3 regions of the Brucella intermedia LMG 3301 genome follow, and region 1 is predicted to be linked to each of the others. Evidence: predicted binding sites of a transcription regulator. Region 1 holds the regulator's gene; each other region holds the start of a gene.

Region 1 (6,722 bases):
TCTGGCAGGCATCATGGCAGCGAAAAAGACCTCGGACCTTATTCCCCTCTGCCATCCATTGATGCTGACCAAAGTCGTGGTCGAAATCGAACCGGACCACACGTTGCCCGGCCTGCGCGTTCGTGCACTCGCCAAGCTGAAGGGACGCACCGGCGTGGAAATGGAAGCTCTCACCGCCGTTTCAGTTACCTGCCTCACGATCTATGATATGGCCAAGGCGGTCGACAAGCATATGGAGATCGGCGGCATCCGCGTTATCGAAAAGAGCGGTGGCAAATCAGGCGACTGGACGGCATAAGCCGTTCTTCCAGATATGCTGCTGACTTTGCTTTGGATCAATTCTGCCAATCGTTTTTTATGGTTTAGACGGGGCAGAAATTCAGTTCGAGAGGAAACGCCATGTCCCTTCTCCCGGTCGATGAAGCACTGGCCCGCATTCTGAAGTCGGCGGAGCCGCGCGGCACTGAGCAGATCGCTTTGTCAGATGCTGGTGGGCGTGTCGTTGCAACACCCGTGCTGGCACATTTTCTGCAGCCGCCTTTTGACGGTTCGGCGATGGACGGCTATGCCCTGATCGCGCCGGACAACATCTCCTATCCTGCCGAGTTCGATATCATCGGCGAGTCGGCGGCGGGCAATCGCTTCGAAGGCGAATTAAGAAGCGGGCAGGCAGTCCGCATTTTCACCGGCGCGCCGCTTCCCAACGGTACCGACACAATCGTCATTCAGGAGCATACCGAGCGCTCAGGCAACCGGCTGATCGTCCATAAAGGCATGGAACCGGGACGGCATATACGCCGCGCGGGCCTGGACTTTTCGCCGGGCGACATAGTCATTCCATCAGGCCGTGAACTGGATGCCGCTGCGCTGTCGCTGGCAGCGGCCAGCGGCAATGCGAAAATCGACGTATTCAAAAAGCCCACGGTAGCCATTATCGCCACCGGCGACGAGCTTGTTGCTCCGGGCGAGATACCCGGAAAAGACCAGATCGTTGCATCGAACAGTGTTGGAATTGCCGAGATCGTAAGGCGAGCCGGCGGGACTTCTCAAGATAAGGGGATCATTCCCGATGATCCCGCTAAAATAGAGCAGGCAATAAAAGATAGCCTGCAAAGCGGTGTCGACGTTCTGGTCACAATCGGCGGAGCTTCGGTCGGTGCCAGGGACTTTGTCCATGGCGCGCTGCAGAAACTGGGCGTCGACCTCGATTTCTGGAAGATCGCCATGCGGCCCGGCAAACCGCTGATGCATGGACGGATCGATGTGAATGGCAAGATTGTCCATATTATCGGCTTGCCCGGCAATCCTGTTTCCAGCCTGGTGTGCAGCCTTGTTTTTCTCCGGCCGCTTGTCGCGAAGCTCGCCGGCACCAGCCTTGACGCCGATATCCGTCCGGCGAAGCTGGGTGTTGCCCTGCCAGCTAACGATCCTCGCCGCGATTATATCCGGGCTACCATCGAATCACGACCGGATGGAACGCTGGTCGCGTCGCCTTTTCCGTTGCAGGATTCGTCCATGTTGTCCGCCCTCGTCCGCTCAAAAGCGCTTATCATCAGGGATGAGAACGCTCCCGCTGCCGCTAGTGGCGATGATTGCCGAGTTCTGATGCTATAGCGGCGATGCCTCCTCGGAACATGAGGAATTCGCCCTAAGCCCCGGTGGGATATATATTATTCAGAATGTCGTCCCACCCACTCCGGTGGCAGGAATGCAGCGCCGGAACATCCCATCTTTCCTTGTTTTGAGCATTAACGATTTTAAAACCATTGCAGAACAAGACTGGAACATATAGTGTTCGTTCTGGTTTTGTTTTTCTCGATTCTTGGCCGGGAGGGTGTCGCGCATGTTGACCCGTAAGCAGCACGAGCTTCTGCTGTTCATTCACGAACGTCTGAAGGAAACGGGCATTCCTCCCTCTTTCGACGAGATGAAGGAAGCGCTCGATCTGGCTTCAAAATCGGGTATCCATCGTCTGATCACTGCTCTGGAGGAGCGTGGCTTTATCCGCCGCCTGCCCAACAGGGCGCGTGCACTTGAGGTGTTGCGGTTGCCGGATTCAATCGCTCCTGGGCTCAATGCCCAAAAGAAGTTCGCTCCCAGCGTGATCGAAGGCAGTCTTGGCAAAGCGCCGCCCCCCCCTCCACCGGCTCGCCCTGCCCCTGTAGCTACCAATGACGACACGTCGGCAACGGTATCCGTACCGGTCATGGGACGAATAGCTGCGGGTGTGCCGATCTCCGCCATTCAGAACCAGACCCACTCCCTCAGCCTCCCGCCAGAAATGATCGGCGCGGGCGAGCATTACGCGCTTGAGGTCAAAGGGGATTCAATGATCGATGCCGGAATTTTCGACGGAGACACGGTGATCATCAAACGCGGAGATTCCGCAAATCCCGGTGAGATCGTGGTAGCTCTGGTCGATGATGAAGAAGCGACCTTGAAGCGCTTTCGCCGTAAGGGTGCCTCCATCGCTCTGGAAGCGGCTAATCCCGCTTATGAAACGAGGATATTCGGCCCTGACCGTGTTCGCGTACAGGGGAAGCTCGTCGGTCTTATCCGCCGTTACTAGAGCACGTCTTCCGAAAGCGGGAACCGGTTTCGGGTGATGCGCGTGACAAAACTAGATCGAGCGGTTTGGATTGAATAGAGCGAGAGACCGCTCGAAATCAATTGCAATGCGTTGTGGGGTTGTCCGCATCCGATGAACAGTCTGCTACGGTTCGAGTGGAACCGGATTTGGGCTTATATTCTCGTTCGGGCAAGCCGCGTGCCGCGCGCGAATGAATGCGATGCAAATGCCAGGGACGACTTGGAACATCAACAGCGTATGTAATTCGGTCGTCCGGACGCAAATCAGGCCTCGGCTGCTTCTCGTCAAGCCTCGCAGTTTCATGCGATTTTCCCGTTGCCGCTTTGGGAGAGCGGCTTTCATCGCGTTGTTGTCCGAGTCTGATTTCTACGGCTCCTTTCAGCGCCAGATCGCGTTTACTGATGCTGGTAATCGTTGAGCGACCACATGTAGCATCCTTGCCCGGAACAGCCAGGATGACCACATCCCCGATATTGCAGGCAATCTCCCGCATTGCCGGTTCTCCAGTATAGGCAAGCGTGCGACCATCACGCAGGGTAATTGTGCACACTCCCTCAACACACTCAAAACCATCGGACGCGGCCAGCTTTTCTTTTTTAACCGAAAGCGGGGGGATCATTTCCTTGACGAGATAGGCAGTTTTCCAATTGTCGATTGTGAACTGGGAAGGTCGATTTCGATTAACCGCAAGCCTTCCGTCCTCCAATCGGACGCCTACCAGCTTGGCATCTTCGGATACGACGATATCGGGAAATGGTTCCCTTAAAAAAACCATCAGGCCGAGGACGACAAATGGGAGCGCCAGTACCTTCAGTCTGGTGGAAAGCACAACCGCCAGAACCAGCGCAATGGTCCAGAAAACAAGAGTAAGCGCGGGCATGGTTCCTGGATTACCATCCGGCGACCAGGTCGCGACGAAGGCAGCAATGTGCCTTACCGCGAAAATGCCCCAGCCCATTATTTGCAAAGGCACCCAGTCAAGCTGCAAAGGCATCAGCACCAGGCCGAAAACAGCAAACGGCATCACAAGCAAGGCTATTGCGGGTTCAGCAAGCACATTTCCCACCAATCCCAATGGCGCTGTGTTGTTGAAATGATAGGCGGCGAAAATGCCGCTCGCCAACCCGGCAATGAGCGAGGTGCCTGCCGCTGCCGCGACTAGCTTTAATATCCGCCCAACAAAGCCGTCTCTGGACCTCCTAAGCTTCTCTGCGCCGACACGCCTGTTCGCATTGCGTTCGCTCCACCAGGCATAACCGGCGATCAACGCAGCGGTTGCAGAGAACGACATCTGGAAACTCGGCCCCAAAATCTCATGCGGCGAAAGAGCAATCATCGCGAGCGCCGCTATGGCCAGATTGCGCATGCTGATGGCAGCGCGATCGACCAGCAATGCTCCAAGCATAATCGCAATCATCACATAGCTTCGTTGCGCAGCAACGTCCGCACCGGACATGGCAAGATAGAAGGTACAGCTTAGCAGGGAGAGAAAAGCCGCGTATTTCTTAACCGGGCGCCGGACGCTGAAAGCGGGAAACAGCGCGAAGGCAGACCGTAGCGTCAACATGACGACGCCAGCGGCGAGCGCCATATGCAAACCCGAGATTGAAAGAATATGTGCAAGCCCTGCCTTGCGCAGATCGTCGTTGGTTTGCTCGCTGATCCCGGCGCGGGTGCCTGCCACGAGCGCCGAAGCGACACTGCCATCCTCCCCTCCAATCACTTCCTCAATCCGTTCGGAAACCCGGACCCGTAGCATAGCAATCCACTGGGATATTTCCGCTGTCAGTTCATCCGGCGGGGGAACAATCGCTACTTTGGGCGTCCCGAGAAAGAACCCGTTGGCGCCAATGCCATTGAAATATGCGTGAAAAGAGAAATCATAGTTTCCAGGGCGGACGGGGCCAGATGGGATGCGCAATCGCGCAAAACCAGACAATCCACTGCCGATCACTGTTGTCGCCGGTATATCTCTGGCATTAATGCGAACGCGCTTCGGCGGAAATCGAAGTTTGGGGCGCTCGGTTTGAAGCACCTCAAGTGTTATCCGCCAGCTGCCATTATCCTGATATTCAAGCGCAACGACCCGGCCCGTCACACGCGTCGCCACGTCTGAGCCCAACATCGCCGTGGCACGACGTTCCGTCTCCCATTTGCCGACCATAAGCCCGCCGATCAGAGCGATGGCCAAGGTCGTGCCCTGGGCAACCGCGAAATGCTTGCGCGTCGCAATTCGCAAGCTGAGGGCAATCGCGAGCATTGACAGAAGCGGAGTCCACGCAGGTTCGAATGAAAGCGTGAAATAGATTATCGCGCCGATACCGGCAAAAACCGGAAGCAGGAGGAAAAGTACGCCTCGTCCGGCTTCCGTTTCCATCGCAGCCTTGATCTGGCTGCCTGCGACCGAAGATATAGACAAAAGCCGTTCACGCAGGCTCAATACCGAAGGCTTGACAGGTGGTAAGTCTACTTCGAATTCACCTGGAGGCGAAGTCTCCGGAAATAAGGCGCGCAGCGAACCATCAGGCATGCTTCTGACAAGTGCCCGTTCGTTTACATCGCTCGCTTCCCTGATGCCTGTCATGCCCCCGCCTGACCGCAAAAGTTGGCCTAAGCCGCCAAAGTACCCCGAAAGAACAACGGCTCATCGGTGCGAAAGGGTTGCGAAGCCCTTGCGCACGTTGCTGCCTATGCTACATGAACCGCAGCCGAAATCGAGTGAGTTCGTACAAAGAACCGCGATTACCTGCCGAGTTGTCTCGCGCAGGCATTGGAATTCAAGTTCGCGCCTGTGTCTCCGGCATTCGCCGCTGCTCTGGAATGGCGCACGACATAGTGGAGCTATCATGCCGAAACCGGTCGTCACCCGTTTTGCCCCTTCGCCCACCGGGTATCTGCACATTGGCGGTGCACGCACTGCCCTGTTCAACTGGCTTTACGCCAAGCATAACGGCGGTAAGATGCTGCTACGTATCGAAGACACCGACCGGGAACGTTCCACCGATGCCGCGACTGCTGCCATTCTCGATGGACTGACCTGGCTGGGGCTGGATTGGGACGGCGAAGCCATCTCGCAATTCGAGCGTGCGCCTCGCCATCGCGAAGTGGCGGAAGAGCTGGTTGCTCTTGGCAAGGCATATTACTGCTATGCAACGCCAGAAGAACTGGAAGAAATGCGCGAGAAAGCCCGCGCCGAAGGTCGTCCACCGCGCTATGACGGTCGCTGGCGTGATCGCGATCCGTCAGAAGCACCCGCAGGCGTAAAGCCGGTCATTCGCATCAAGGCGCCGCAGGAAGGCGAAACTCTCGTGCAGGATGCCGTGCAGGGCGATGTCCGCTTCCCGAACAAGGATCTCGATGATTTCATCATCCTGCGTTCCGATGGCACGCCCACCTACATGCATGCAGTCGTTGTCGATGACCACGACATGGGTGTGACTCATATCATTCGCGGCGACGATCATCTGACCAATGCCGCGCGGCAGACCGTCATCTACAACGCAATGAGCTGGGACGTGCCGCAGATGTCACACATCCCGCTGATCCATGGTGCTGACGGTGCAAAACTCTCCAAGCGTCACGGCGCTCTGGGTGTCGATGCCTACCGTGCGATGGGCTATTTGCCCGCGGCCCTGCGCAACTATCTCGTGCGCCTTGGCTGGAGTCACGGCGATGACGAGATTATGTCGACCGAACAGATGATCGAATGGTTCGACGTCAAGGACATCAACAAGGGTGCGGCCCGCTTCGATTTTCAGAAGCTGGAGGCGATCAACGGCGTCTATATGCGCGCCAGCGACGACCGGGCGCTCTATGATGCGCTTATAGCCGTTCTTCCGGAGATTGAAGGCGGCAAGGAAATTTCCGATGCGCTGGACGATAAGCGCCGCGCACAATTGCTCGCCGCCATGCCCGGCCTGAAGGATCGTGCCAAAACTCTTGTGGAACTGGCTGACGGATCGAAATTCATCTTCGCTGCTCGTCCCCTTGACCTTGATGAGAAGGCAGCCTCCCTCCTGAATGAAGAAGGCCGCGCTGTACTCAAGTCTGTTCTGCCGGATCTGGAAGCTGCAACCGAATGGACTGTCGAATCTCTCGACGCCGTCGTGAGGACTCACGCGGAAAAAACCGG
Region 2 (6,722 bases), 850 kb from region 1:
AAGGTGGATGCGCCGCACCGGCCCGGATCATCATGCGGTCCCGCGTTACCTTGGCGACGATGGAAGCCGCAGCGATCGAAATGGAGCGCTGATCCCCTTTGACAAGCGCCGAACCGGGGCAAGCAAGCCCCGGCGGCACATCGCGGCCATCGATCAGCGCGTGACATGGGCGCAGGGTCAGCCCGATGGAAGCGCGCCGCATGGCTTCCAGCGCGGCCTTCCTGATATCGCTTCCGTCGATGCTGCGGGCGCTGAGGCTTGCAACCGAAACGGTGATGGCCTTCGCCAGGATGATTTCGTAGAGGGCCTCGCGTCTCGCAGCCGTAAGCCGCTTGGAATCGTCCAGCCCGTCCGGGAGGTTGTCGATATCGAGCACGACGGCAGCAGCAACCACCGGCCCGGCAAGGGGACCGCGTCCGGCCTCATCTATGCCGACGATATGTTTCAAGCCACGCGAAAGCAGCCTTTTCTCTTCCGAGAAGTCAGGCGCGATCGGGATGTCAAAGAGGAGCGGAGAATCAGAAGCCGAGCGTTTCATTTGGCGGCAATGCTCGCATTGCTTCCGATTCTCCGCAAGGGCCCTGCTTGAGGATGGTGGCGTGAAAGCAGGCGGCCCCTCCGTCTGAAGGACAATCAGACGGAAATTCAACAGGCAACTGGCAGGTCGAGCAGGTTGAAAAGCGACGCGGGGCCAGGCTGCCCCTTTGTGTTTATTCCACAACGGTTCCCTCGCAGAGAAACGCGGAAACCGCTCCGGCTATTTGTTTTATCGCCTTATCAAACGCAAAACCGGCACACGCTTTTGCTGGAAATTCTCTAGAACAGCGACAGCTGCTTGCCTCCCTTTTCGACCGGCTCGAACAGATCGGTGCGCAACTGAAGGCGGCGTGCATTGAAGCCGAGCTTGCGCGCGGTGATTTCGAAACGGCGACCGATCTGCCATGCATATGGACCTGTGCCGCGCATGCGCTTGCCCCATTCGGCATCATAATCCTTGCCGTCGCGCATGGAACGCACCAGCGACATGACGTGGCGGTAGCGATCCGGATAATTGCGCAGCAGCCAGTCCTTGAACAAGGGCGCGACTTCGAGCGGCAGGCGCAGCAGAACATAGCCTGCCTCCCGCGCACCTTGTGCATAGGCGGCATCCAGAATGCGTTCGATCTCGTGATCGTTGATGCCGGGGATGACCGGTCCCATCATGACCGAGGCGGGAATGCCCGCATCGGCCAGTTTGCGAATGGCCTGCAACCGCAGCGTCGGCGTCGAGGCGCGCGGTTCCATCGTGCGGGACAGATGGGCGTCGAGCGTCGTGACCGACAAGGCGACCTTGGCCAGCCCTTTCTCGGCCATGCGGCCAAGAATATCGATATCCCGCACGACCAGAGCGGATTTCGTCACGATGCCGACGGGATGATTGGCGGCCTCCAGCACTTCAAGAATTTCGCGCATGATGCGCCACTTCTTTTCGACCGGCTGATAAGGGTCCGTATTGGTGCCGATGGCGATGGTCTTCGGCTGGTAACCGGGCTTGGCCAGTTCACGCTCCAGAAGACGCGGGGCATCCGGCTTGGCAAAGAGACGGGATTCGAAATCGAGACCGGCAGAAAGTCCCATGTAGCTGTGGGTCGGGCGGGCAAAGCAATAGATGCAGCCATGCTCGCAGCCGCGATAGGGATTGATCGAGCGGTCGAAACTGATGTCGGGTGAATCATTGCGGGTGATGATCGTCCGCGGCTTTTCGATCTGCACGTCGGTCTTGAACGGCGGCAGTTCCTCAAGCGTAGTCCAGCCATCATCGAAGTCGTGGCGCGTGGTCGGCTCGAAGCGCCCGGTCGGATTGATGCCCGCTCCCCGTCCGCGCCTGCGGGCGTGATCGATGCGCAATCCGGCCTCGCCGATCACCGCATTGGCGTGATCCGCGCGCCCGCTACCGAAGGCAGCCCTGTCGGCCTGCTTGATGATATCTGCCTGCTGGATCACTTCCATCTTCGTCTCCCTGCATGGAAACATCTGGCTTTGTAGGATCACGACGAAACCCAGCCGGGACAGCGTCCTTCCAAGATCGGAGCTGTTCTACGGTGCGCGCCGTGCTGCCATGCGACTCTGTTCTGATGAATCTATTCCTATAACAAGAATTAGAACAAATCAAGAACATAAAAGTGTCAGCTTTCCGCTCACGCATTCTTGATATATGAAGCGCGCATGTTGTCAGTCGTCATAGAAACCCTGAATTCCGAGAGAGCGCTGGCTCACACGCTTTCGGCTTTGGTGCCGGCGGTCGTGGAGGGGTTGCTGCGACGTGTGTCGGTCATCGACAGGGGCTCGTCGGATGAGACCGCCCTGGTCGCGCTGGGTGCCGGCTGTGCGTTCCATGCGGAAATGGATATTGAGACCGCGCTCGATGAAATCCGTACGCCCTGGGTGCTGCTGCTGACGCCCGGTTCCATTCCGCAGGAGGGGTGGGAGGAAGTTCTGCGCCGACATATGGAGCATGGCGGTGGCGCCGCGCGCTTCTCGCTGCCGGAAGACGGCGGGTTCGGCGCGGTCCGCAAAGTCTTCGGCCACAAGGCGACGCTTGATGCCGGACTGCTGGTTCGCCTGGATGTCGTAAAGCCGCTGCTGCTCGACGGCGTGTCGTTCGAACAGCTTCCGCAGCGTTTGAAGCCGGTCCGGCTCAAACATTCCATACTGCCGCCCGACGAAGCCTGAACAAACAAAAAGGCGAAGCCTGAGGCTTCGCCTTTTTCAACAGACATGCTGTCTGGATTAGTTCTCGTAGCTGGAGGGCGAAGCGTCGCCGAAGCGATGAGCCGAGCCGTTCTGATAGACCGGAGCCTTCTGGATCGAGGCAGGAGCCGTGTAGTCGAGCTTCTGGCTCTGCGTTGCAACCGGCGTGCGGTCATTTGCATAAAGATCGGCAGGTTCGCCGACATGCGGGTTTTCAGCGAAAGCAGCACCGGCGCTAAGGGCAACGGCAACGGCAGCAAGAGCAAACTTCTTCATTTTCATAATCCTTCTGAAGCATTTTGCGGTCAAATGGACACATTCGGCTTCGCACAAATGCATTGAAACAAACCGCCCCTTCGGATGGCATAGAAGCCTTTCCGGGGCTCCCGGGTGGCGACCATGCCATCCATCGGGGAGATAACTGGGCGAAGCTGGACGGTTGGGAGGAATATCCAGCTCCGGAATTTACCGGGCGTCATCGGCTGGGAGGCCACTGACGACGCCCTGCGTCAAGTCGTCAAGTCTTGGGAAAAGACTTAGTTCTGGTAGCTCGAAGGCGATGCGTCACCGAAGCGATGAGCCGAACCGTCCTGGAACGAGGACTGGCCGATCGAAGCGGGAGCAGTGTAGTCGACCTTCTGGGAAGCGACCGGGGTGCGGTCGTTTGCGTAAAGATCGGCAGGTTCACCAACGCGTGGGTTTTCTGCAAAGGCGGCACCGGCGGTAAGAGCAAGGGCAGCGGCAGCAAGAACAATCTTTTTCATTTTTCCTATCTCCTTGGAAAGTGGAGCGGCGTTTTGTTCGTCGTTCCGATGCAGCTGAAATGGGTGACAGTGAGCAAAAGTTCCAGTCACGAAAATGTTTTCTTGATCACACATTCGTGCAGCCAATTTTTTGAAATCAGAACGAATAGTTCTAAATTATATAATAAATTCAATATATTGAGTTATATATCAGCCTTCACAAAACTGTTGTAGAAGGCCTTTTGTTCAAAAAGCACGAACAGTCTGTCCCAATATATTGTCCAATGAGAGTGAACAATCGGGCGATTTTGAAGGGTTTCACACCCGATGGGGGTCAGAAGTTATTCTCGGGAGAGGGGACGCTTTGGGTCGCGACGACGAACCAGTCGGGTCTTTCGGCTGAGAGGTGTTCGGCTGCCCGTTCAGTGGCGGCAATGTCTTCGTATATGGCGTAGCAGGTCGCACCGGAACCGGACATCTGTGCGTAAAGCGATCCGCTCTGGCGAAGAAGTTCGAGCTTGTCACCGATCCGTGGTGCGAGTTTCAATGCCGGGGACAGGAGATCGTTGCGGGTCGTCTGCAGATAAGCGCAAAGAGGGCCGATATCCGCGTGGGAGGCAAGTGCCAGCGCCGGATGGTCGCGCTTTTCGAGCGCGCGAAAGACATCCGGGGTCGCAACCGCTGTTCCGTCATTGACGAGCAGCATGGGCAAGGCCGGGAAACCGGCAATCGGCGTCAGGTTTTCGCCGATGCCGCGCGCGGCAAGCGGCGTCCCCTTCGATGCGCCATGCAGGCACATGGGCAGGTCCGCGCCAAGATCGAGGCCGATCGCGGCCAGTTTCTCGAAACCGAGATCGAGGCCCCATAGTTCATCAAGTGCGAGCAGGGTGGCGGCTGCGTCACTCGATCCGCCGCCTATGCCGGAAGCAATCGGCAGGTTCTTTTCGAGGTGTATGGCTACGGGCGGCAAAGCCCGCTGTGTCTGCTGCCGCAGCGCCTCGCGCGCCTTGAGAACCAGATTGCCGCCGTCGAGCGGTATGCCCGTGGCAAAAGGACCGCAGACCGTAAAGCTGTCCTCTACCGCAGGCTCGATACGGATGATGTCGCCAAAGCGGGCAAAGACCACCAGCATGTCGAGTAGATGATAGCCGTCGGCACGACGCCCCGTCACATGCAGCGCGAGGTTGATCTTGGCGGGAGCCAGGCGCGTCACCGCAGGCGCGGAACCGGCATCGGCATGTGTTTCGGTTTTCGGAAAAAGGGTCATTTCTGCTGGTGGACCGTGACACGAGAAAACACGGCGATCGCATCGCTTCGTCGGCAATCGTTCGTGGCGGAAAGGTCAGTCCTTCTTGACGTAATATTCGCCGGTTTTGGGGTCCTGCACCAACGTGCCGTGAGCCCGGTTCTGCGCTTCCTTTTCCGCCTGACGCACGCGCTGTGATACGCGCGAGGCTTCACGCTTGAACGAGCGGTAGCCGTACCAGGCGGCGGCGATGATCAGCAGCAGAAAAATGAGCTGGGGCATGGCCTCAAGTCCTTAAGGTTGCGCATCGGATTGCCGGATCGCGAAGGCCGAAACGCCGGATGTTCCCGAATGTTCATGGAGGGGCGGGAAGCGGCCCGCCCCGCTTTCTGACACCATATCATGGTGAAACGAAGGAATTCAAAGCATTGGTGGGAAAATCGTCGGTGTTTTTCGCCGGAGCGTTGTTTTTCCCACTATTCTTCAAAGACCGTAACGCGCCCAAAGCGCCTTTTCCTCTGCCACCGAAAGCAGGCCGTCGCCAAGATGCGCGGCAATGGAAGCCGGTTCAAGATTTGCGAGCGCCATGTCAACGCCGGGGACCTTGCGTCCCAAAAGGCTGCGCTTCTGTTCAACCAGCTTCAGCTTGACCTTGTCGCCATAGGTCTTGCGCAGAAAGCTTCGCATATCGCCCAGTCCATCGATCAGGCCAAGCTGTTGTGCCTTGATGCCGGTCCAGAACAGCCCCGTGAACAGATCCTGGTCTTCCGCAAGCTTGGCTCCGCGGCGTTCCTTCACCATGTCGATAAAGGTTTCGTGGATTTCAAGCTGCAAGGATTTCAGCCGCTCGATGTCTGCCTTCTTTTCCGGCTGGAAAGGATCGAGCGTCACCTTGTTGGAGCCTGCCGTATAGACGCGGCGTTCCACGCCGATCTTCTTCAAAAGCTCGGGGAAGCCGAACGAGGCCGATACGACACCGATAGAACCGACGATCGATGACGGATCGGCGATGATCTCGTCACCGGCCAGCGCGATCATATAGCCGCCCGAGGCGGCGACATCTTCGACGAAGATGAAAACTTTCTTCTGATGTTCGGCGGCAAGATCACGGATACGCCGGTAGATTAGGCGGGATTGCACTGGCGAGCCGCCCGGCGAGTTGAGCGAAATGGCGACGGCGGGTGCTTCCTTGTCGGTGAACGCCTTTTCGAGGATCGCTGCCGTCGACGCTATGGAAAGCGACGGGCGGAACGCCGAGCCTCCGGACATGATGGCGCCATGCAGTCGCACGACTGGTATCTCGATGGAAACCGGGCGGAAGCGGCGCGGAACAAGACGCGTCAATAAACCGGGCAAGGCAAACTCCTGAACTGAAATCTCTCAGCCGCAATGTAGGGAGCAATATGGGAAACACAAAGAAAACCGCCCGGAAATTTGTTTCCGGGCGGCGGTATTTGTTTCGTCAGGCGCTCTTCGGCCTGGTGACCAGCCGCAGCAGGATATAGCCGCAGATCGCCGACAGGCCCGAGCCCGCCAGCACGCCGATCTTGGTTTCCGCCTGCATGAGGTCGGACGGGAAGGAGAGGAGGCCGATAAAGATGCTCATCGTGAAGCCGATTCCGCACAGGATCGCCACGCCGTAAAGCTGCGTCCACGTGGCGCCAAGCGGCTTTTGCGCAAGTCCGGTCTTGATCGCGAGCCAGGCCGCACCGAAGACGCCAAGCTGCTTGCCGATGAAGAGGCCAAGCATGATGCCAAGCGTAAGCGTATCCCGCATGACCGAAGCGTCGAGGCCGGCAAACGATATGCCCGCATTGGCGAAGCCGAAAACCGGCACGATGATGAAAGCGACGGGCTTGGCCAGCGCATGTTCCAGCACATGCAGCGGCGACGACATGTCGTCAGGCTTTCCGGGGGCGGGTTTCAGCGGGATCATCAGTGCCGTTACCACGCCCGCGACCGTTGCATGAACGCCGGAATTGAGCACGAAGAACCACAGCACC
Region 3 (6,722 bases), 790 kb from region 1:
TCATCTTCGGCGTGTGCTTTTCTATCGCCTCGGCCAGATCGGCAGCCTTGCCTTCGATATGGATGCCGTCGGCCCCGACGCGACCTGCAATGCGCGTATCATTGAGGATGAGCGCGGCAGCGCCCTTTTCCTGAATGACCGGGATCGCCTTTTCGGCGGCGGCCTGAAAAGTGGCCTCGTCGAGATCGCCGGGGTCGAGAATGACGCTTGCAACGTCACCGCCCGAAAGCGCAGCCGTCAACAGTTTTGCGAGCGCCGCGCCGTCGGCAAGCGGGGGCGCAACCAGCACGATGCGGCAGCGGTCGGTTTCAGTCTGGTGAGCGGGCGTGTTCATGAACGAAGCCTAACGGGAAAAACGTGATGGAATTCGGGCAATAGAGGCGTTCTGTTTACCGGAAACGGAAGCGGCTCTCTATCTATTTGTTTTATCGCATTTATGCGACGCAACCGCGCTTCGGCAAGTATTCATTGGCGAAACACGTTCCCGGTCAGGCCAGTCCGGACTGGCATAATGTTATCCACTGGAACGAAAGTTGATCGGAACCAACCCGGTTCTGCACGAATTTACGGATATATAACCCACACCAAGACCGGGCACTGAACGCCCCGGCAGAACGTGTGAAACCGTTCCGGCCACCCATCCGGAATGACACGAAGAAGATTGGAAAGTCCTCGCAATCCCAAGTGCGGGTGCTTTCCTTCAAGGATAGGCAGGCTGGTAAATGAATATTGCGACCGCTGGAGAAGCGATGCACGCAACCAATGCGAAAATGCGCGATACGCGCATTGACGTGTTCCGTGCACTCGCGCTGCTAACGATCTTCATCAACCATGTACCCGGCACGATCTACGAGAATCTTACACACAGAAATCTAGGATTTTCCGATTCGGCCGAAGCCTTCGTGCTGATTTCCGGCATGGCCGTCGCGCTTGCCTATGGATCGAAGTTCGCTCCCGGCAATCGCCTGCTTCTGTCGCTCAAGATGTGGCGCCGCGCCGGTGTACTTTATACCGCGCATATCATGACGACCATGGCGACCATCGCCATCTTCGCGGCCGCTGCCCTTTTCCTCAAGCGATCGGAACTCCTGACGCAGATCAACATCGCTCCGCTGGTCAAGCATCCGGTCGAAGCGCTGTTCGGCATCGTCACGATGGGCCACCAGCTCGGCTATAACAATATCCTGTCCATGTATGCCGTGATGCTGGTCCTGACCCCGGTCCTGCTTCTGTTGGCGCGCATCAGCCTGCCGCTGATGCTCGGCGTTTCCGGCACGGTCTGGTTCCTCTCGGGCCTCTATCACGTGGCACCGGTCAATTATCCGACCGAGGGCGTCTGGTTTCTCAATCCGCTGTCCTGGCAGTTCCTGTTCGCAATCGGTATCGCAGGCGTGATGCATGTGCGCCCGCGGAGGCGAACTGCCGAAGCATCCGCTGCTGATCGGCCTTGCCGTCGGCTATCTGGTGCTGGCGTTGGCGTGGGTGCGCATCCCGCTCTGGGGTATCGATGCATCGATGGGAATGCCGATGGTCATCACCGGCTTCGACAAGACGTTCCTGTCGGGTCCGCGCCTGCTGCACGTGCTGGCTATTGCCTATCTTATTGCCGTGGTCCCGACGCTGAACCACATCGCCCGCACTGCGCCCGACAACCCGCTCGCCATTCTCGGCAAGCATTCGCTGCCGGTCTTCATTGCTGGTACGCTGCTGGCGATGGTGGCACAGGTGATGAAGCTGGTGAACCCCGGCGGCCTGCCATATGACACGCTGCTGATCGCAACCGGAATCGTGATGCAATTCGCATTGGCCTATTATCTGGAATGGCTGCCGACCATCGGCTGGAGCAAGAAGGGCGCAGCCGCTTCGGTCAAGCCCGGCGTTCCCGCTGCCGAACCCGTCAAGATGCAGCTCGCCACAAGCGGCAAGCCTGCGATGCAGCGATATTGACCACGGATAAGCCGCCGCTCCGGGCGGCTTTTCTTTCGGTGGAGGCGCGGAATCGTTTGAGATTATCCACAGAGCGGAGCGGAAATTAACCATTCATTAATCTTAAGAATGTTAAATAGTTTACATCCAGTTCGGCTGGATTCTTACCGAGTGGTTTAGCCACTCTGTTTGACGCCTCCCTGTTAAACTCCTGAGAGCCGCCCTTGCGGCTCTTTTTTTATGCGCTTTTTGCTGCACATCCCGGAAATGTCGGCTTTCCACGCGCCGCCACGTGGAACGAAATCAACTGCCGATCCGTTCTATTTGCGGACTTTCTTTAAAAGCCCCTGAAAATGTTAACCGAACGTTAAACATAAACTTGCGCGACGGTGCATGAAAGTGCAGTTTGTCGTGGACTTGTTTAGCACAGCTGTTCCGTCTCAGCCTCCCCCATGGTCGAACAGCGGTTCAATGGTTTCATTCGTATCCGTCCGGCAAATCCCACCGGAGGGCTACGGCAACGGAATGGGCCGCCGATGCCGGCGGTTATGCAAGGTGGCAGAGCAGTGATTAGCGAACAGGGTCAGATGCCGAGCAATATGATCAGCCTCGCGGAGCGCATGGTCTTCTCGGATTCGTTCAAGCCGATCTATACGCAAGGCATGGATATGGTCGAGGAAGCCGCAAGCTACCTTGATGGCGAAGGCCGTGAGGATGCGCGCAATCTGTCGCGCGTGGCCGCGACGCTCTATGCCGCCGAATCGATGCGGCTGACCACGCGCCTGATGCAGATTGCGTCCTGGCTGCTGCTCCAGCGCGCCGCGCGCAGCGGAGAAATGTCCCGCCAGCAGGTTTCCGCCGAAAAGGCCAAGGTGCGCCTCGACACTCCGTCCGCGGGTGAAGCCGCACAGGGCTGGTCCGAACTGCCCGCCGCCTTCGTGGAACTGGTTGAACGCTCGATGCGCCTTCAGGCCCGCGTGCGCCGGATGGACCGCGAGGTCTACGGTGAAGTGGTTTCGCTGCAGGGCATCCCGCGCGGCAATCCGGTTTCCGAACAGATCGTGTTGCTGAAAACTGCTTTCGGTGCTTCCTGACATTGAATAACCATTGAGCATCCGCGCCCTTCGGGGCGCATGTTTCTCTTTTGTTCACTTTTCTGCTGTCAAGTGAATCCGTCTGAGGATAGGGTTCGCTTATGAAAGAAACGATTCGCATCATTGGTATCGATCCGGGCCTGCGCCGCACCGGCTGGGGCATTGTCGAATCGCTTGGCAATTCACTGCATTTCATCGGCTCGGGGACCGTGACCTCGAATGCCGAGATGGATCTCGCATCGCGCCTCTGCCAGCTCCATGAAGGGCTTTCCAAGGTCCTGCATGAATTCATGCCGCACGAGGCGGCGGTCGAACATACTTTCGTTAACAAGGACGCAACGGCGACATTGAAGCTTGGTCAGGCGCGGGGCATTGCCTTGCTGGCTCCGGCACAAGCTGGCCTGCCTGTTGCGGAATATGCGCCGAATGCCGTGAAGAAGGCGGTCATCGGCGTCGGTCACGGTGAAAAGCAGCAGATTCACATGATGGTGAAAGTGCTGATGCCGCGTGCATCGTTCGATACGAGCGATGCTGCCGATGCGCTTGCCATTGCCATTTGCCATGCGCACCATCGTCAGAGCATTGTAAGCGCTCGCCGGATGCAGGCGCTGTTAGCGGGGTGAGACCAGAATGATCGGCAAGCTTAAAGGCGTGATCGATGAAATCGCCGAGGATCATGCGGTCATCGATGTGCATGGGGTCGGCTATGCCGCGTTCTGCTCGGCGCGGACACTGGGCAATCTCGGTGGCGCGGGCGAGGCGGCGGTGCTGTTCATCGAAACCTATGTCCGCGAGGACATGATCCGCCTTTACGGATTTGCCAATCAGCTTGAGCGCGAATGGTTCCGCCTGTTGCAGAATGTGCAGGGCGTCGGCGCCAAGGTGGCGCTTGCGGTGCTTGGCACGCTGTCGCCGTCCGAACTCGCCAATGCGATCGCATTGCGCGATATCGCGATGGTGTCGCGCGCGCCGGGCGTCGGCAAGAAGGTTGCAGAGCGCATCGTGACTGAACTGAAGAACAAGGCGCCTGCCTTTGCCGGCGATGCGAGCGGCACGATCGGGCTCAAGCAGGAACTTGGCGCGGGTGCCGCGCCTGCACCGGTGGCCGATGCGGTGTCGGCGCTTTCCAATCTCGGTTATTCCCGGGATCAGGCAGCCAATGCCGTTGCAGCCGCACTGAAAGAGGCGGGAGAGAATGCCGATTCGGCAAAGCTTATCAGGCTGGGTTTGAAGGAATTGTCGCGGTGAGAGCCTGTTCCAAAAGTCGCCATGCCGGTCTGCAAACGGCGCTTTCCTGCTTTCCGGTGCTCATGTACATGAAGTACACTCCGCTCCGGTACTCGAAAATCGCCATTTTCGCCACGGCCTGCCGCTTTTTGATTCAGGCTCTGCGCAGCTTGCCTGAGCGATATGTTCATGCGAGGAGGAAGGCATGAGCGACCGCAACCCTCTCATCAATCCCGACAGCCGCGCAGATGAAGACAATACGCTGCGCCCGCAAATGCTCGACGATTTCGTCGGCCAGGCGGCGGCGCGCGCCAATCTGAAAGTTTTCATCGAGGCCGCCAAGGTGCGGGGTGAGGCGCTCGACCATGTGCTGTTCGTTGGCCCTCCGGGTCTCGGCAAGACGACATTGGCGCAGATCATGGCCAAGGAACTCGGCGTCAATTTCCGCTCCACCTCCGGCCCGGTCATTGCCAAGGCGGGCGATCTCGCAGCACTTTTGACCAATCTCGAAGAGCGCGACGTTCTTTTCATCGATGAAATTCATCGCCTGAGCCCTGCAGTGGAAGAAATCCTCTATCCCGCCATGGAGGATTTTCAGCTCGATCTCATCATTGGTGAAGGCCCTGCCGCCCGTTCGGTGAAGATCGATCTTGCCAAGTTTACGCTCGTCGCGGCAACGACCCGTCTCGGCCTTTTGACCACGCCATTGCGCGATCGCTTCGGCATTCCGGTGAGGCTCAACTTCTATACGGTCGAGGAACTGGAATATATTGTGCGCCGTGGCGCGCGCATCATGCAGATGGGTATTTCTCCGGATGGTGCGCTGGAAGTGGCGCGGCGTTCGCGCGGCACCCCGCGCATCGCCGGGCGGCTGTTGCGCCGCGTTCGCGATTTTGCGCTGGTGGCGGGCGCCGATGTCATCGATCGCAAGATAGCTGACGAGGCATTGTCGCGCCTTGAGGTGGACAATCGCGGACTGGACCAGCTCGACCGGCGCTATCTCAATATTATCGCGCGCAATTTCGGTGGCGGGCCGGTGGGGATCGAAACCATCGCTGCCGGTCTGTCCGAGCCGCGTGACGCGATTGAAGACATTATCGAACCCTATCTGATTCAGCAGGGTTTCCTGCAACGCACGCCGCGCGGCCGGGTCCTGACCGCCGTTGCATGGCAGCATCTCGGATTGCCTGCGCCCGCTGAAATCATCCAGCAGTCGCAATACGGCCTCTTCATGGAAGACGAATGACGGAACGACAGGAACAATTGGCGCAGGCTGCCGTATCGGGCGAACTGAAGGACGGCGCGCATCTGCTCTATGCACGCATCTATTATGCCGATACGGATTTTTCCGGCTTCGTCTATCACGGCCGCTATCTGGAATTCTACGAACGCGGGCGCACGGACTTTTTGCGCTTGCAGGACGTTCACCATATCGAACTGGCGGAAGGCGCGCTTGGCGAAGAAATGGTGTGGGTCGTCCGCCGCATGGAGATCGACTACAAATCGCCGGCGAAGATGGACGACCTCATCCTGATCGAAACCCGCGTCAGCGAAATTCGCGGGGCACGGGTCATCATGGCGCAGAAGATCACCTGTGGAGAGCGGCTGCTTTCGGAAGCGAAGGTAGAGGCCGTAATGATTACCAAGGAAGGCCATCCGCGCCGCATTCCCGATGAATGGCGAGAGGCCTTCACCAGCAGCCGCAAGGGCTGAGCTGCGGATTATTCCGCCCGAAATCGTTTCCACTTTTTTGGGGTGCGTTCTATTTAGGCAAATGCTAACGCATCTTTAACCATAATATTCCATTAATCACCCTGACGGAATCGGTAGAGAGGCTGGCTCGCAGCGCAGCGCCTTCCTTTCACCAAAATTAACCGTAACAAGCGCCTGATGGATTTAAAGTTGAAATCCGGAATGGCGGTTGCGGTGCGAAGTGTCGGCCGCTCGTCGGGCAGGTACGGCTTCACGTTGAAAAGCTGCGCAAGGTTGGAGTGTCTGTTTTCAGACGCTGGGTAACGGATTTGCGATACCGCCCGGTCATGTGGCCGGGCGTTTGGATTCGAGGACGGTAGATCGATGGAAAATGTTGCGTTAGCGGCCCCCGCCGCCGATGTTACCCTCTGGGGCCTGTTCATGCAGGCGAACTGGGTCGTCAAGCTGGTTATGCTTGGCCTTCTGTTCGCTTCGATCTGGACCTGGGCTATCATCGTGGACAAGACGATTGCTTACGGACGGGCGCGGCGCGCGATTGATCGCTTCGAGCAGACCTTCTGGTCCGGCCAGTCGCTGGAAGAACTTTATCGCAATCTCGGCGAACGCCGCACCACCGGCATGGCATCCATCTTCATGGCGGCAATGCGCGAGTGGAAGAAATCATTTGAAAAGGGCGCCCGTTCCCCTATCGGTCTCCAGATGCGTATCGACAAGGCCATGGACGTGGCGCTGGCGCGTGAAGGCGAAAAGCTGGAATCGCGA

What was found. The regulator LexA, encoded in region 1, represses DNA repair genes until DNA is damaged. The targets are predictions, from matches to a motif close to TGTTCNNNNTGTGTTCNG.
Positions count from the first base shown of each region.
Region 2: the regulator LexA is predicted to act here: its motif matches at 2,140-2,157, upstream of OINT_RS02220 (PA0069 family radical SAM protein).
Region 3: the regulator LexA is predicted to act here: its motif matches at 3,061-3,078, upstream of ruvC (crossover junction endodeoxyribonuclease RuvC).

Region 1 covers NZ_ACQA01000001.1:1,329,709-1,336,430, forward strand. The annotation lists gene moaC (cyclic pyranopterin monophosphate synthase MoaC) at 1-298, shown strand, start outside; gene OINT_RS06305 (molybdopterin molybdotransferase MoeA) at 400-1,614, shown strand; gene lexA (transcriptional repressor LexA) at 1,844-2,569, shown strand; gene OINT_RS06315 (ComEC/Rec2 family competence protein) at 2,667-5,174, opposite strand; gene gltX (glutamate--tRNA ligase) at 5,437-6,722, shown strand, end outside.
Region 2 covers NZ_ACQA01000001.1:482,331-489,052, forward strand. The annotation lists gene OINT_RS02215 (ribonuclease HII) at 1-538, opposite strand, end outside; gene OINT_RS02220 (PA0069 family radical SAM protein) at 817-1,989, opposite strand; gene OINT_RS02225 (glycosyltransferase family protein) at 2,206-2,712, shown strand; gene OINT_RS02230 (hypothetical protein) at 2,770-3,006, opposite strand; gene OINT_RS02235 (hypothetical protein) at 3,267-3,494, opposite strand; gene OINT_RS02240 (4-(cytidine 5'-diphospho)-2-C-methyl-D-erythritol kinase) at 3,808-4,740, opposite strand; gene OINT_RS02245 (membrane protein) at 4,816-5,001, opposite strand; gene OINT_RS02250 (S49 family peptidase) at 5,203-6,075, opposite strand; gene nhaA (Na+/H+ antiporter NhaA) at 6,182-6,722, opposite strand, start outside.
Region 3 covers NZ_ACQA01000001.1:2,124,032-2,130,753, reverse strand. The annotation lists gene OINT_RS10220 (thiamine phosphate synthase) at 1-334, opposite strand, end outside; partial or broken gene OINT_RS10215 (OpgC family protein) at 723-1,947, shown strand; gene rcdA (protease adaptor protein RcdA) at 2,514-3,020, shown strand; gene ruvC (crossover junction endodeoxyribonuclease RuvC) at 3,122-3,643, shown strand; gene ruvA (Holliday junction branch migration protein RuvA) at 3,651-4,268, shown strand; partial or broken gene OINT_RS22950 (flagellar basal body P-ring protein FlgI) at 4,265-4,414, shown strand; gene ruvB (Holliday junction branch migration DNA helicase RuvB) at 4,453-5,493, shown strand; gene OINT_RS10190 (YbgC/FadM family acyl-CoA thioesterase) at 5,490-5,960, shown strand; gene tolQ (protein TolQ) at 6,324-6,722, shown strand, end outside.